2 regions of the Nonomuraea sp. NPDC048916 genome follow, and region 2 is predicted to be linked to the other one. Evidence: predicted binding sites of a transcription regulator. Region 2 holds the regulator's gene; the other holds the start of a gene.

Region 1 (7,015 bases), on a different contig from region 2:
CCGGCTGGGCCACGTAGAACGGGGCGAGCAGGTTCAGGTCGACGATCCGGGCGACGAACCTCGGCGAGACCGTCGCCGCGTCGGAGTCGGGGGAGCCCCCGGCGTTGTTGACCAGCACGTCGAGCCGTCCGAGCAGCTCGACCGCCTGCTCCACCAGCCGGGCGGCGGCGCCCGCGTCCCGGATGTCGGCCGCGATGAACCGGGCCGTCCTGCCACCCCCGCTCGGCAGCGCGTCCGGCTCGTTACGGCCGCACACCACCACGTCGGCGCCCGCGGCGAGGAACGTCCGCGCGATCTCGAAGCCGATACCCTTGGTGCCGCCGGTGACCAGCACCGCCCGGCCGCCGAAGTCCAGCGTCACATCCACCGAAGCCCTCCCGCACAGTCCGCCGAACGATTCCCGACCGATCCCCGAACGATCCCCGAACGATCCCCGAACGATCCCCGAACGATCCCCGAACGATCCTTCGGAGGGTACGACCGGACGGATTGACGCGGGGGGCGGATACCGGCCACCGGGACGGCCGCTCCGCCGGGCCCCGCCGCGAGTCACCATGGGCCACGGCGCGGGCGTGGCGCGACACCGGCGCCGCCGGATCGGACCGCGTCCCGACTGAGAAGGCAGGGAGTTATGAGCGACAACGAGGCACTGACGATTCCCGGCGTCCTGGAGCGGGCGGCCCGGGAGTTCCCCGACACCGAGGCCGTGGTGGACGGCGCGTCCCGGCTGACCTACGCGGAGTTACTGGCCCGGGTGCGCGAGGCGGCCCGGGCCTTCGTCGCGCTCGGCGCCCTGCCGGGGGACCGGGTCGCGATCTGGGCGCCGAACGGCCTGCGCTGGATCGTCACCGCCCTCGGCGCGCTGAGCGTCGGCGCGGTCGTGGTGCCGATCAACACCAGGTACAAGGGTGAGGAGGCGCGCTGGCTGCTCGGTCGTGGCCGCGCCCGGTTCCTCTTCGTGGAGGACGGCTTCCTCGGCAACTCCTACCTCGCCATGCTCGGCCTGCCCTCCGCCGGCGGGCCCTCCGGTGAGGGGCACGACGCCGCGGCCGGGTTGCCCGAGCTGTCCACGGTCGTGACGTACGACGACGTGGCCCGGCCGGGGGCTGTCGCCTGGAAGGACTTCGTCGCGGGGGCGGCCGGTGTCCCGGAGGAGGAGGCGGTCGCCCGGGCCGCCGCCGTGCGTCCCGACGACGTGGCCGACATCCTGTTCACCTCCGGCACCACCGGCAGGCCCAAGGGCGCCATGTGCACCCATCGCCAGAACGTCCGCACCTACCTGGCCTGGAGCGCGCGCAACGGGCTCCGCCACGGCGACCGCTACCTGATCGTCAACCCGCTCTTCCACAGCTTCGGGTTCAAGGCCGGGATGTTCGCCTGTCTTCTGCGGGTCGCCACGATGGTGCTGCAGCCGGTGTTCGAGGCGGGGGAGACGATGCGGCTGATCGAGGCCGAGAGGATCACCGTCCTGCCCGGCGCGCCGACCATCTACATCACGATGCTGGACGCGCCCGAGCGCGACCGCTACGACCTGTCCTCGCTGCGGCTCGCGGTGACCGGCGCGGCGGTGGTGCCGGTCGCCCTGGTCCGGCGGATGCGGGCCGAGCTCTTCCCCGAGGTCGTCACCGCGTACGGGCTGACGGAGGCGTGCGGCACGGTCACCGCCTGCTCGCTCGACGACGACGACGAGACCGTGGCCGGCACCGCCGGGCGGTCCATCGAGGGCGTGGAGGTGCGCGTGGCGGACGCCGCGGGCGAGCCCGTGCCGGTGGGAGACGACGGCGAGGTCCTCGTCCGCGGCCACAACGTGATGCTGGGCTACCTCGACGACGAGGAGGCGACTGCCGCCACGATCAGGGACGGCTGGCTGGTGACCGGCGACCGCGGCCGGCTCGACGAGCGCGGCAACCTGACCATCACCGGCCGGTCCAAGGACATGTTCGTGGTCGGCGGGTTCAACGTGTATCCCGCCGAGGTCGAGCAGGTGCTGGCCGCCGTCGAGGGCGTCGCCGAGGCCGCGGTGGTCGGCGTGCCGGACGCCCGCCTGGGGGAGGTGGGCCGGGCCTACGTCGCGCCCCGCCCCGGCGCCGTCCTCGCCCCCGACGCGCTGATCGCCCACTGCCGGGACCGGCTGGCCAACTTCAAGGTGCCCCGCGAGGTCGTCCTCGTCGACCGCCTTCCCCGCAACGCGGCCGGCAAGGTGGACAAAGCGGGCCTGCCCGCTCTCGCCCCCGGCTAGTGTCCTGCGCGGCCCGCAGGACAATGGCCTGATCGCTGCCTCCAGCAGATGGAGGTACGCGACAGACTCCGGCTCCCGCGTGACGGCCGCTAGTCAAGGTCCGGGGTATCGTGCCCGCCGGGCAGTGGCCTGAGCTTCGGCATGTCGAGAGGCTCCGGCCTCGCCGCCCAGGGCACGGCGACCCTCATGGTGACGTTGCCGGGATAGCCCACGACATACCCCTTCGCCAGGGGAGGAAGCTCTTTCCAGTATCCTCGCCAGGTCTCCGAGCCGAGTCCGGCCACGAGCTTACTTTCCCCCGTGCCGACATAGAGCATGTTCAAACCGCTCGCGAGTATGGTCGCGATCACCACGTCCTTGCCGGTCTGCTCCCACGACTTGTTCTCGACCCGGTCGTTCCAGAACGTGGAAGTACTGCCGGCGGCGGCCCCCTGGATCAGGTTGCGCTTCCATGGCTTCATCGCGGCCAACGCGGAAATGCCAGAGGTCCCCCCGAGCATGCCGCTGACGGTGGCGGAGTTACTGCCTTCGGCGATCGACAGAAGAGACCTGTCGAGCGGGTGCCGTCCGCGGAACGGGTTGGCCGCGGCGTTGATGGCGAAGTTGCCGAACAGCCCCCACCGATACAGCTGCCAGTACGATTTCCACGACCCTCGGGCCATCTGGAGGAAGGTCTGGCGTTCGTTGCCGACTTTCGTGCCGAGGCCGCGCACCACCCGCGATCGGCCGACGGTTATCGTGAGGGTCCTCAGAAGTCCACTGAGCGTACGGAAGATCAGCTGAAGTCTGCCGAGAGTCGTGGCGGCGGCGAAGGCGACCTCGCTGGTCGTCTTCGCCGTCCTGGCCCAGGCCGCCAAGCTACCCAGACCGGCGGTGACACTCGAGATCGCCACCGCCATCGCGATCGCTGTGAGCAGACTTTTCACCAGCTCCGCCATGGCCCTCTGCGTACTGACTGACACATCGGCGGCGTTTTCGAGGATGGTGGAGGCCTCGCCGAGCTGAGCGATGGCCTGTAACCGGAATTCCGGGTCGAGAAGCCTTCCGTAGTTCTCTTTGAACTCGGTCGCGCTGTTGCCTTGCCAGGTTCCGAGCAGATCTTCCGCTTGGGCGATCTCGCCGTTCGCCTCCTTCAGGGCCGACTGCATCCGCCGGCAGGCCTCTGCCATGGTTCTCAGGCGGTGCACGTCCTCGTCGTTTCCTATGCGACGTATCGCGTTGAAGAGGGTCTCAAGGAGTTGCAGAGGGCTCTCGTACCACTCGGCCATGTATTTCCGTTCACACGAAGGTCGCCCGCGAGGCGGGTCAGGGTTCAGACGCAGCCGCCGCGGTAGCTCACCTCGAAGATCAGCTCGTGCCTCACGTCCGCGACATCAGATGACCGTCAGCGCTTCCCGGTCAGTCGCCGTCAGGGAGCCTGTCCATGTGCTCGCGCTCGTGCGCGTCAACGAGTTCCTGATTTCGGCCTATGAGCATGAGAGCCGCACCGGCCGTGGTCAGCTTCTGGTGAAGATCGGTGACGTAGTCGCTCACTTCGGTGTAGAAGTCCAGGTAGTGATCGTCAAGCTCTCGGGAAGCGCCTTCCACAAGACCGAAGCATCGTGGTGTGGGAGCCGCGTCGTCCCGGAACGCGCCAGCACGTTCTTCGAGAATCCTCCCGACCGCGGCGCATCTCGCCCCGGCCGATTTGACATCGGTCGGGGTCATGATCACATGATCGCGCATGTGCGTAGGTTAGTCCACGGAGAGGGAGGAGTGTCCGGTCTCCCGGACCTACCCGGCGCGGGATGGCGTGGGTATGCGCCCGCGCCCCGACGTTCGCGGCGGATGACCTCGACTGATTCCGCCGTCGTCGGTCACGGGCGTCCGGTCAGGCGCCGTAGACCGGTTCCGGCGGGGTGGCCGCGGTCAGCAGGGCGGCGATCCGCGGGCCGAGCTCGGCGGCGTCCCAGCGGGCGCCCTTGTCGGTGGCCGGGCCGTGCCGGAAGCCCTCCATCACGCAGATCCGGCCGCCCTCGACCTCGAAGACCCGCCCGGTCACGTCCTTGGACTCGGCGGAGCCGAGCCAGACGACCAGCGGCGACACGTTCTCCGGCGCCATGGCGTCGAAGGCGCCGTCCTCGGGGGCCGCCATCGTCCGCGCGAAGACCTCCTCGGTCATCCGGGTGCGGGCGGCGGGCGCGATGGCGTTGACGGTCACTCCGTAGCGGCCCAGCTCGGCCGCCGCGACCAAGGTGAGCCCCACGATGCCCGCCTTGGCGGCCGAGTAGTTGCCCTGCCCGACGCTGCCCAGCAGGCCGGCCCCGGACGAGGTGTTGACCACGCGGGCGTCCACCGGCCGGCCCGCCTTGGACTCGGCCCGCCAGTGCAGCCCGGCGTGTTTCAGCGGCAGGAAGTGCCCCTTCAGGTGGACCCGCGTCACCGCGTCCCACTCCTCCTCCGACAGGTTGACGAGCATGCGGTCGCGGACGAACCCGGCGTTGTTGACCAGCGTGTCGAGCCGGCCGAAGCGCTCCAGCGCGGTCGCCACCAGCCGCCGCGCCCCCTCGTCGGTGGCGATGTCGGAGCGGTCGGCCACCGCCTCGCCACCCAGCGCGCGGATCTCCTCGGCCACCGCCTGAGCCGGGCCGTCGGACCCGCCCTCGCCGGAGGGGCCGACTCCGAGGTCGTTGACCACGACCCGGGCACCCTGCCGGGCGAACTCCAGCGCGTGCGCGCGGCCGAGGCCGCGCCCGGCGCCGGTCACGATGACGACTCGGTCCTCGCAGATCATTTTCAGGTCTCCTCGGGGTCTTGCGGAGCGACATGCGGTCTTACGGAGCGACGTTGTCGCCCTGCGGAGCAACGTGCGGTCTTGCGGAGCGACGTGCGGTCTTACGGGGGAAATCGGGCGGCGTCGAGGAAAACGGGCCGCTCTGCTAGCTTAGTTTCTAACAAATGTTAGGTCGAAAGGTAGCTTATGGGAATCTCCACCAGCAGCCACGACGAGGGCATCGCCGAGATCGTGATGGACGTGCCGCCGGTCAACGCGCTGACCGTGCGGGGCTGGTTCGACCTGGCCGATGCCGTCCGGGACGCCGGGCGTGACCCCGGGACCCGCGTGGTGGTGCTGCGCGCCGAGGGCCGGGGCTTCAACGCCGGCGTCGACATCAAGGAGATGCAGGCCACCAGTGGCTTCGAAGCGCTGGTAGGGGCCAACCGGGGCTGCTACGCGGCGTTCGCGGCGGTCTACGAGTGCGAGGTTCCGGTGATCGCGGCCGTGCACGGGTTCTGCCTGGGCGGCGGGGTCGGCCTGGCCGGCAACGCCGACATCGTGGTGGCCTCCGACGACGCCTATTTCGGGCTGCCCGAGGTCGAGCGGGGCGCGCTCGGCGCGGCCACCCACCTCGCCCGGCTGGTGCCCCAGCATCTGATGCGCGCGATGGTCTACACCTGCCGCAACGTGACGGCGGCCGAGCTGCACGCGTTCGGCTCGGTGCTGGAGATCGCGCCTCGCGACGGGCTCCGCGACGCCGCGCTGGAGGTGGCGGCCCGGATCGCCGCCAAGGACCCGTACGTGATCCGGCGCGCCAAGGAGTCGCTGAACGGCATCGACCCGGTCGACGTCAAGCGCAGCTACCGCTACGAGCAGGGCTTCACCTACGAGCTCAACCTGATGGGCGCCGGCGATCGGCATCGTGACGCCTTCGTCGCGGAAGGGGGCGCGTGATGGGCGCCGTGATGTCCGTCGAGGAGATCGTCGGCTCACTGGAGAGCGGCATGACGATCGGGATCGGCGGCTGGGGATCGCGGCGCAAGCCGATGGCCCTGGTCCGGGCGATCTACCGGTCCTCGCTCGAGGACCTGACCCTCGTGTCGTACGGCGGGCCGGACGTCGGCCTGCTGTGCGCGGCGGGCAAGGTCCGCCGGGTCGTCGCCCCGTTCGTGACGCTCGACTCCGTCGCCCTCGAACCGCACTTCCGGATCGCCCGGCAGAGCGGGGCGATCGAGTTCACCGAGTACGACGAGGGCATGTTCATGTTCGGCCTGCTGGCCGGGGCGCACCGGCTGCCGTTCCTGCCGACGCGGGCCGGGCTCGGCTCCGACGTCCTGCGGGTCAACCCCGGCCTGCGCACCGTCCGCTCGCCGTACGAGGACCAGGAGGAGCTGGTCGCGGTGCCGGCGCTCACCATGGACGCGGCGCTCGTGCACCTCGACCTGGCCGACACCCGCGGCAACGGCCGCTACCTCGGCCCCGACCCGTACCTGGACGACCTGTTCGCCAAGGCCGCCGCGCGCTGCTACCTGTCCTGCGAGCGGATGGTGCCGCCCGGAGAGCTGGGCGGCCCGCCGCAGACGCTGCTGGTCAGCCGCATGCACGTCAGGGGCGTGGTGGAGACGCCCGACGGCGGCCACTTCACCGACCTCGGTTCCGGCCGGGACGAGGCGTTCCAGCGGCACTACGCCGCCTCGGCCGCCGACCCGGCGGAGTGGGCCGCCTTCGCCGACCGGTTCCTGTCCGGTGACGAGGCCGCCTACCGGCAGGCCGTACGGCGATGGCACGAAGAGCGGCGTGAGGAAGGGGCGGCACGATGAGCGCGACCCGAGCGGAGATCTGCGTGGTCGCCTGCGCCGAGGCGTGGCGGGGCGACGGCGAGATCCTGGCCGCGGCGATGGGCACCTGCTCGGTCCTGGGCGCCCGGCTGGCCCGGCTCACGTTCGAGCCCGGCCTGCTGACCACCGACGGCGGCGCGCTGCTCACCGCCGAGGCCGTGCCGTTCGGCGCGCCGGCCGGAG
Region 2 (7,015 bases):
CCACGCAGGGCGACATCAGCGGGCTCACGTTCTCGCCCGACTCGGCCTGGCTGGCCTGGGTGCACCCGCACCACGAACCGCTGTCGCAGATCAAGATGGGCCGCGTCGACGGCTCCTCCATCATCGACGTGACCCCGCTGCGCTTCGCCGACTCCGACCCGATGTTCACCCGGGACGGCAAGCACCTGGCGTTCCTGTCGGTGCGGACCTTCGACCCGGTCTACGACGCGCACGTGTTCGACCTGTCCTTCCCCGCGGGCTGCCGGCCGTACATCGTGCCGCTGCAGGCCACGACGTCCTCGCCGTTCGACCCCTGCCTGCAGGGGCGCGGGTTCAACGGCGAGGACGACAAGCCCGCGTCCGACGAGAAGAAGAAGGACGACACCCCGCCGCGCACCGAGGTCGACCCGGAGGGGCTCGCCTCACGCGTGGTGCCGGTGCCCGTGCCCGCCGGACGCTACGGCAACCTGCGCACCGCCAAGGACGCCCTGCTCTGGCTGCGTCACCCGCTCTCCGGCCAGCTCGGGGACGGCACCGAGCCGTCCAGCGAGGTCGTCCTCGAACGCTACGACCTCAAGAAGCGCGCCAAGTGCGAGCTGGCCAGAGAGCTACGGGCGTTCGAGGTGAGCGGCGACGGCACCCGCCTCGTCGTCACCGGCAAGAACGGCCTGCAGACCCGGTCCGCCGCCGAGAGCGACGAGGTCGTCTCCATCGACCTCGACCGGATCGCGCTCCAGCTCGACCCGGTCGCCGAATGGCGGCAGGGCTACCACGAAGCCGGACGGCTCATGCGCGACCACTTCTGGCGCGCGGACATGAACGGCGTCGACTGGCAGGCCGTGCTCGACCGCTACGCGCCGCTCGTCGAGCGGATCGGCGCCTACTCGGAGCTGATCGACCTGCTCTGGGAGGTGCAGGGCGAGCTCGGCACCTCCCACGCCTACGCCCGTGCCAGCGGCTCGGCCATCGACCCGCGCCGCCGCCAGGGCCTCCTGGGCGCCGACGTGGTCAGGGACGAGGAGGGAGCGTGGCGGATCGCGCGGATCCTGCCCGGCGAGTCGTCCGACCACGACGCCCGCTCGCCGCTGCTCGCGCCCGGCGTCGCCGTCCGCGAGGGCGACGAGATCGTCGCGGTGGGTGGCCGCCAGGTCGATCCCGTCCGCGGCCCGCTCGAATGCCTGTCCGGCACCGCCGACCAGCCGACCGAGATCACCGTACGGCCCGCGTCCGGCGGCGAGCTGCGCAGGGTGGTCGTCACCCCGATCCCCGACGAGACCCAGCTGCGCTACCACGACTGGGTGGAAGGACGACGGGCCTTCGTCAGGCGGGCTTCCGGCGGGCGCCTCGGCTACCTGCACGTCCCCGACATGGTGGCCTCCGGATGGGCCCAGTTCCACCGCGACCTGCGTACCGAGATGGCCCGCGAGGGGCTCGTCGTGGACGTCCGCGAGAACGGCGGCGGGCACACGTCGGAGCTCATCCTGGAGAAGCTGTCCCGGCGCGTCACCGGCTGGGCGCACGTCCGCGGCTACGAGCCGATGCGTTATCCGGAGGACTCGCCGCGCGGCCCCATCGTCGCCGTCACCGACGAGTTCGCGGGATCCGACGGCGACATCGTGAGCGCGGGCATCAAGAACCGCGCCATCGGCCCGCTGATCGGCACCCGGACGTGGGGCGGGGTGATCGGCATCGACTCGCGCTACTCGCTCGTCGACGGCACGGTCGTGACCCAGCCGCGCTACTCGTTCTGGCTCGAGGGCCCAGGGTGGGGCGTGGAGAACTACGGAGTGGACCCCGACATCGAGGTGGTCATCACACCCCAGGACCGCGTCGGCGGGCGGGACCCGCAACTGGAGAAGGCGGTCGAGCTGGCCCTGGCCGCCCTCGACGAGCACCCCGCCGCGACGCCCCCTGAGCTTCCGCCCCCGACCTGGTCGTCCCGGACCTGACCCTCGAGACCTTCGGGACCTTGGGATCTTCGGCCTCCGATCCGGTCCACCGCTGTGGCGGCGGACCGGATGGGCAGGCCGGCCGGTGGGCTATCCGGCCTGGGCGAGCCGGTTGAGGATCTCGGTCAGGATGGGCTCGGTGGTGGCGAAGTTCAGCCGGACGTGGGTGTCACCACCGGGTCCGAACAACGCGCCGTCGTTCAGCAGGACCTTGGCCTCCCGCTCCAGCACCTCCGCCATGCCGGGCCGGCCGTAGTCGAGCCACGCCAGGTAGGTGGCCTCCGGGACGCGGTAGCCGACCGCCCCGGGCAGGCGTTCGGCGATCGTCCGGCGGTTACGGTCGAGCAGGGCGAGGGTCTCCCGGAGCCAGGCGTCGCCGTGCCGCCACGCTGCGACCGTCGCCTCCACCCCGAACAGGTTGGCCGACCCGTACACGAAGGGCGGTTGCCCGTCCAAGGCCTTGCGCATCTCCGGCGAGCCGACATGGGCCACCGAGCAGCGGATCCCGCCGAGGTTGAACGCCTTGGTGGCCGAGGTCAGGGTGACGGTCCGGTCGGGCAGGATGGTGGCGAACGGGATGTGCTCGTACGGGTCGTAGACGAGGTCGGCGTGGATCTCGTCTGAGATGACCAGCAGGTCGTGCCGTTCGGCGTGCTCGGCCAGACCTTCCAGCTCTTCACGCGAGAAGACGCGGCCCGTGGGATTGTGCGGGTTGACCAGCAGCAACACCCGGCAGCCCGACAGGTCGGGCACCTCGAACCGCCACGAGTCGCCCTCGGGCCGCATCTGGATGGCGTGGAGCGGGCGCTCCATGGTGGCCAGGGTGCCGAGGAACGGGTGATAGGCCGGGGTGTGGACGGCCACGCCGTCGCCGGGCCGGGTCCAGACGTGCAGGAGCACCTGGAGTGCCTGGTTGAGATCGGTGTAGCTGCGCACATGCTGGGGATCGGCCTCCCAGCCGTACCTGGTGGCCATGCGTTCGGCGAACGCCTCGGCCAGGGGACCGCACTGAGGACTCACCAGCCAGGTCGGGTATCCGAGATCGCCTTCGGCACGGCGTCGCAGTGCTCGGACGACCTCGGGGGCGGTGGGCAGGTCCATGTCCGCCACCCAGGCGGGAATGACTCCTGGTCCAGCCTCCGCCCACTTCAATCCATCATGTCTTGCTTTAAGGTCGTTTAGCCGGATTTCGTCACTCACGGGCTCAGTCTAGATCTCCTTCGCGGCCGGTCCCAGGGCATGGCGGGAACATCACCCTCCGCCGCGAGCGGTCGCGAGCGGTCGCGAACTCGGCGAACCTTCCGCTAAATGCGGACATTTCAGGATTTATGATCAAGCAAGCGATGACGATGGCGTTGGTGATCGGCTCGGTTCTGGGAGGGGCCGGCGTGGCCCGTGCGAGCACCACCGACGGCGCGGGCGTCGAGGACGCCGCGCGCCGCGGCAGGCGCCGACGGTCAGAGGCGGCGCAGCACCGCTACGACCTTGCCCAGGACGCTGGCCTCGTCGCCGGGGATCGGGTCGTAGTTGGGGTTGTGGGGGACCAGCCAGACGTGGCCGTCCTTGCGCTTGAACGTCTTGACCGTGGCCTCGCCGTCGATCATGGCGGCCACGATGTCGCCGCTCTCCGCGACCGGCTGCTGGCGTACGACGACCCAGTCACCGTCGGCGATGGCGGCCTCGATCATGGAGTCACCGGCGACCTGCAGGAGGAACAGGGTGCCCTCGCCGACCAACTGCTTGGGAAGGGCGAAGACGTCCTCGACGCTCTCCTCGGCGAGGATCGGGCCACCGGCGGCGATCCGGCCGACCAGCGGCACATAGGCGGCCGTGGGGCGGCTGACCGAGGACTCCTCGCTGCTGGCCTCGGGATCTACCCAGAGGACAGGCTCACCCGGCAGACGCACCTCCAGCGCACGCGGCCGGTGGGGGTCGCGCCTCAAGTAGCCCTTGCGCTGCAACGCCGTCAACTGGTGCGACACGCTGGACGTGCTGGTCAGCTGCACGGCCTCGCCGATCTCACGCATGGAAGGCGGATATCCGCGCTGTTGCACCGAGTCGCGAATCACTTCGAGGATCTTGCGCTGCCTGGGGGTCAGCCCCAGAGAGTCACGCCGCCGCACCGCGAGGTCAGTGACCCCGTTAGCGTCATCCCGCTCGCTCATGCTCTTCCTCCTCGCCCGGCTGCCCGCCTCACCGGCGAATCTTCCGGTCCGTGGTCTCCATGTCGCACACAGCGACCGTATCGCCATTGAAGATCATCTTCAAACAATTGTTCGAGTCTTCCTCGAAAATGTTGGCAGCGTGGTGTACAACATCGTACGGGAGTTCGATCGACACCGTGTTCGATTCGCCGATCTTTATTTGGCCATTTCCCCGGGCCGCGACGGTGTGGGAGGTCCATCCGTGCGAACCACCAGGATCACAGACACCACCGGAGACGACGTCAAGCGGCCTGCCCGCGTCGCCGACCTCCCCCGGAGCCGTCGCGAGATCGCGCACCCCGAGGCCGACGCGCCGGGCGACGACACCGCATCCCGTCCCGACGGCGATCCCACCGGCACCCCGGCCGCCGCGCCGAGTGGCGTGGTCGCGTCATCCGGCGGGGCTGAGGAATTCGGCGGATTTGAGGAGCCTGGGAGGAATGGGGCGGTGCCGCCGCTGGATGGGGCCGGGGCGAAGGGCGGAGTCGCGCCGACCGGCGGCCGAGGGGAGATCGGCGGGACGGCTGCGCCGGGCGGGGGCGCTGAGGCGAGGGGCGGCGCCGGAGCCGGCCACTCGAGGGGTGCGGGTCAAGAGACGGGGGGAAGCGTGGGTTCACGTGATAGCCGAGAGGCGGGGCGCGGCTCGGCGAGACCGGGGAGGCCGCGGTTGTGGCTCGTGCCGCCGCCGCGTTCGGAAACGGATGGTGCCCCGTTCCGCGGAGCGGCGCAGGTCCCTGGGAGCGACCTCCGACCTCGCGGCCGAGTGGCGGATTCGCCGGGGGTTACGCGACCTCGTGGAGAAGGGGCGAACCCTGCCGGCGGCATCGCACCTCGCCAAGGCATCCCGCCTGGCCAAGGGGTGGATTCCGAGGACGCCGTCGCGCCGCGTCGAGAGGCACCGCAGCCCGGCGGGAGAGGCGCGACCGGCGCCGAGTCGATGAGATCCCCGAAAGGGCGCAGGGCGGGGCGCAGTGGTGGCCGGGCCGCGGACGCGCTGATGCGCACCAAGCGAGGGCCCGTACACGGTGGGCCCGCACCCTTGCGGATGCCCACCGACGAGGCTCCTCCGGAGGTCCTCGGTCAGGGTGAGCCGGTGCGCCAGGGCAGGCAGCGGCGGAAGGGAGCCGCGCCGGCGTCTCGACGCAGTCCGGACGGCTCAGTCCGTCAGGAAGGCTTGAGGCGTCAGGGCAAGCCGGGGCGTGGGGCTGGAGTCAAGGGGCAAGCCGGGCAGGGTCGTACGGCTGGGCCGGAAGGGGGGGAGGGTCGGCCGGCGTCGGCGCCTGCCGGCGAGGACGTGGCGGCGAGCGGGCCGGAGCGCAGGCGGAAGGGGCTGTTGCGCAAGGGCAGGCGCCCTCGGGCGTCGGCGCGGGTACGCGACGGTGAGGGCCGAGCCGTTGAGCGGGTGCGGAAGCTGAGACGGCCGGCGAAGCCGCCCGTCCGGCTGACTCGCCGGGGCCGCGCCGTCCTGGTCGTGGGCATGGCGCTCCTGTCGCTCGGCGGCTTCTGGCTCGGCACCAGGACGGCGAGCCACGCTGCCACCGTGCCCGCGGCGACCCACCACGCGGGCCCGTCGTGGGTCTCCGGCTGGGCGGGTTGGATCCCCATCCGTGAGGGCTGGGTCTCCGACGACGCGCACGGACGAGGCTCTGAGTCGGCTGAAGGATGTGCAACCGGATACCGGTGTGAGAGTCGTTCACGAACGTGGTGAGGGCGAAGCGAAGTGACGCGTGAGCCGACACGCCCGGGGCAGCCGAAACAGGCTGTGCTGATCAGCGACTTCGGTTGGATGGGTCTGCTCAACTTGCGTTCATGGTCGCGCGCTTCTACCGTTGGACCACAACATCTAGTAGTTACACCGATGTAGTTCACCACACCTTGTGTTTCCGCGACCGCACCATGGCACGCTATGGGGCGTGCGCGAGCGTTCCGTTGCGCGTGCTTTACGCCGGTGGTGACCGCGGGTCTAGGAGGCGAAAGCGTGCATTGTCCGTTCTGTCGTCATCCTGACACCAGGGTCATCGACAGCCGTTCCACGGACGACGGGGCCGCCATCCGGCGTCGCCGGACCTGTCCCGAATGCGGGCGCAGGTTCACCACGCAGGAGACCGTACTCCTGATGGTGAGCAAGCGCAGCGGGGTGACGGAGCCGTTCTCGCGGGACAAGGTCGTCGCGGGCGTGCGGCGGGCCTGTCAGGGCAGACCGGTGAGCGAAGACTCGCTGGCTCAGCTCGGTCAGCGGGTCGAGGAGGCCATCAGGGCCAAGGGCGCCGCGGAGATCCCCTCCAACGAGGTGGGGCTGGCGATCCTGGGCCCGTTACGGGAACTGGACGAGGTGGCCTACTTGCGGTTCGCATCGGTATATCGCGGTTTCGAGAGCCTGGCTGACTTCGAGGCCGAGATCGAACAGTTGAAGGCGGAGAAGGGGGAGTCATGACGGAGACGGTCAGCGGTTCAGTCGCACGCGGGGGTAAGCGTCCTCGCAAGGGCTTGAAGATGAAGCGGATCTTCACCAAGCCGGGCGTGCATCCGTACGACGACATCGCGTGGGAGCGTCGCGACGTCGTCATGACCAACTGGCGTGACGGCTCGATCAACTTCGAGCAACGGGGCGTCGAGTTTCCGGAGTTCTGGTCGGTCAACGCGGCCAACATCGTGACGACCAAGTACTTCCGCGGCGCCGTGGGCACGCCGCAGCGCGAGTGGAGCCTGAAGCAACTGGTGGACCGGGTCGTCGGTGTCTACACCAGGACGGCGATCGAGCACGGCTACTTCGCCGGTGACGAGGACGCCGAGATCTTCGACCACGAGCTGAAGCACGCCCTCGTCCACCAGATCTTCGCCTTCAACTCGCCGGTCTGGTTC

Evidence for each region. The regulator LexA, encoded in region 2, represses DNA repair genes until DNA is damaged. The targets are predictions, from matches to a motif close to TCGAACANNTGTTCGA.
Region 1: the regulator LexA is predicted to act here: its motif matches at 5,169-5,184, upstream of AB0C16_RS13855 (enoyl-CoA hydratase family protein).

What each region holds. Positions count from the first base shown of each region.
Region 1 covers NZ_JBEZFS010000011.1:147,890-154,904, forward strand. Annotated here, with positions in the region: gene AB0C16_RS13830 (SDR family oxidoreductase) at 1-367, opposite strand, end outside; gene AB0C16_RS13835 (FadD3 family acyl-CoA ligase) at 632-2,239, shown strand; gene AB0C16_RS13840 (hypothetical protein) at 2,329-3,507, opposite strand; gene AB0C16_RS13845 (hypothetical protein) at 3,638-3,946, opposite strand; gene AB0C16_RS13850 (SDR family oxidoreductase) at 4,110-5,012, opposite strand; gene AB0C16_RS13855 (enoyl-CoA hydratase family protein) at 5,199-5,948, shown strand; gene AB0C16_RS13860 (CoA-transferase) at 5,948-6,814, shown strand; gene AB0C16_RS13865 (CoA-transferase) at 6,811-7,015, shown strand, end outside.
Region 2 covers NZ_JBEZFS010000018.1:127,895-134,909, forward strand. Annotated here, with positions in the region: gene AB0C16_RS21535 (PDZ domain-containing protein) at 1-1,949, shown strand, start outside; gene AB0C16_RS21540 (aminotransferase class I/II-fold pyridoxal phosphate-dependent enzyme) at 2,040-3,050, opposite strand; gene lexA (transcriptional repressor LexA) at 3,407-4,114, opposite strand; gene AB0C16_RS21550 (hypothetical protein) at 4,143-4,451, opposite strand; gene nrdR (transcriptional regulator NrdR) at 6,132-6,587, shown strand; gene AB0C16_RS21560 (adenosylcobalamin-dependent ribonucleoside-diphosphate reductase) at 6,584-7,015, shown strand, end outside.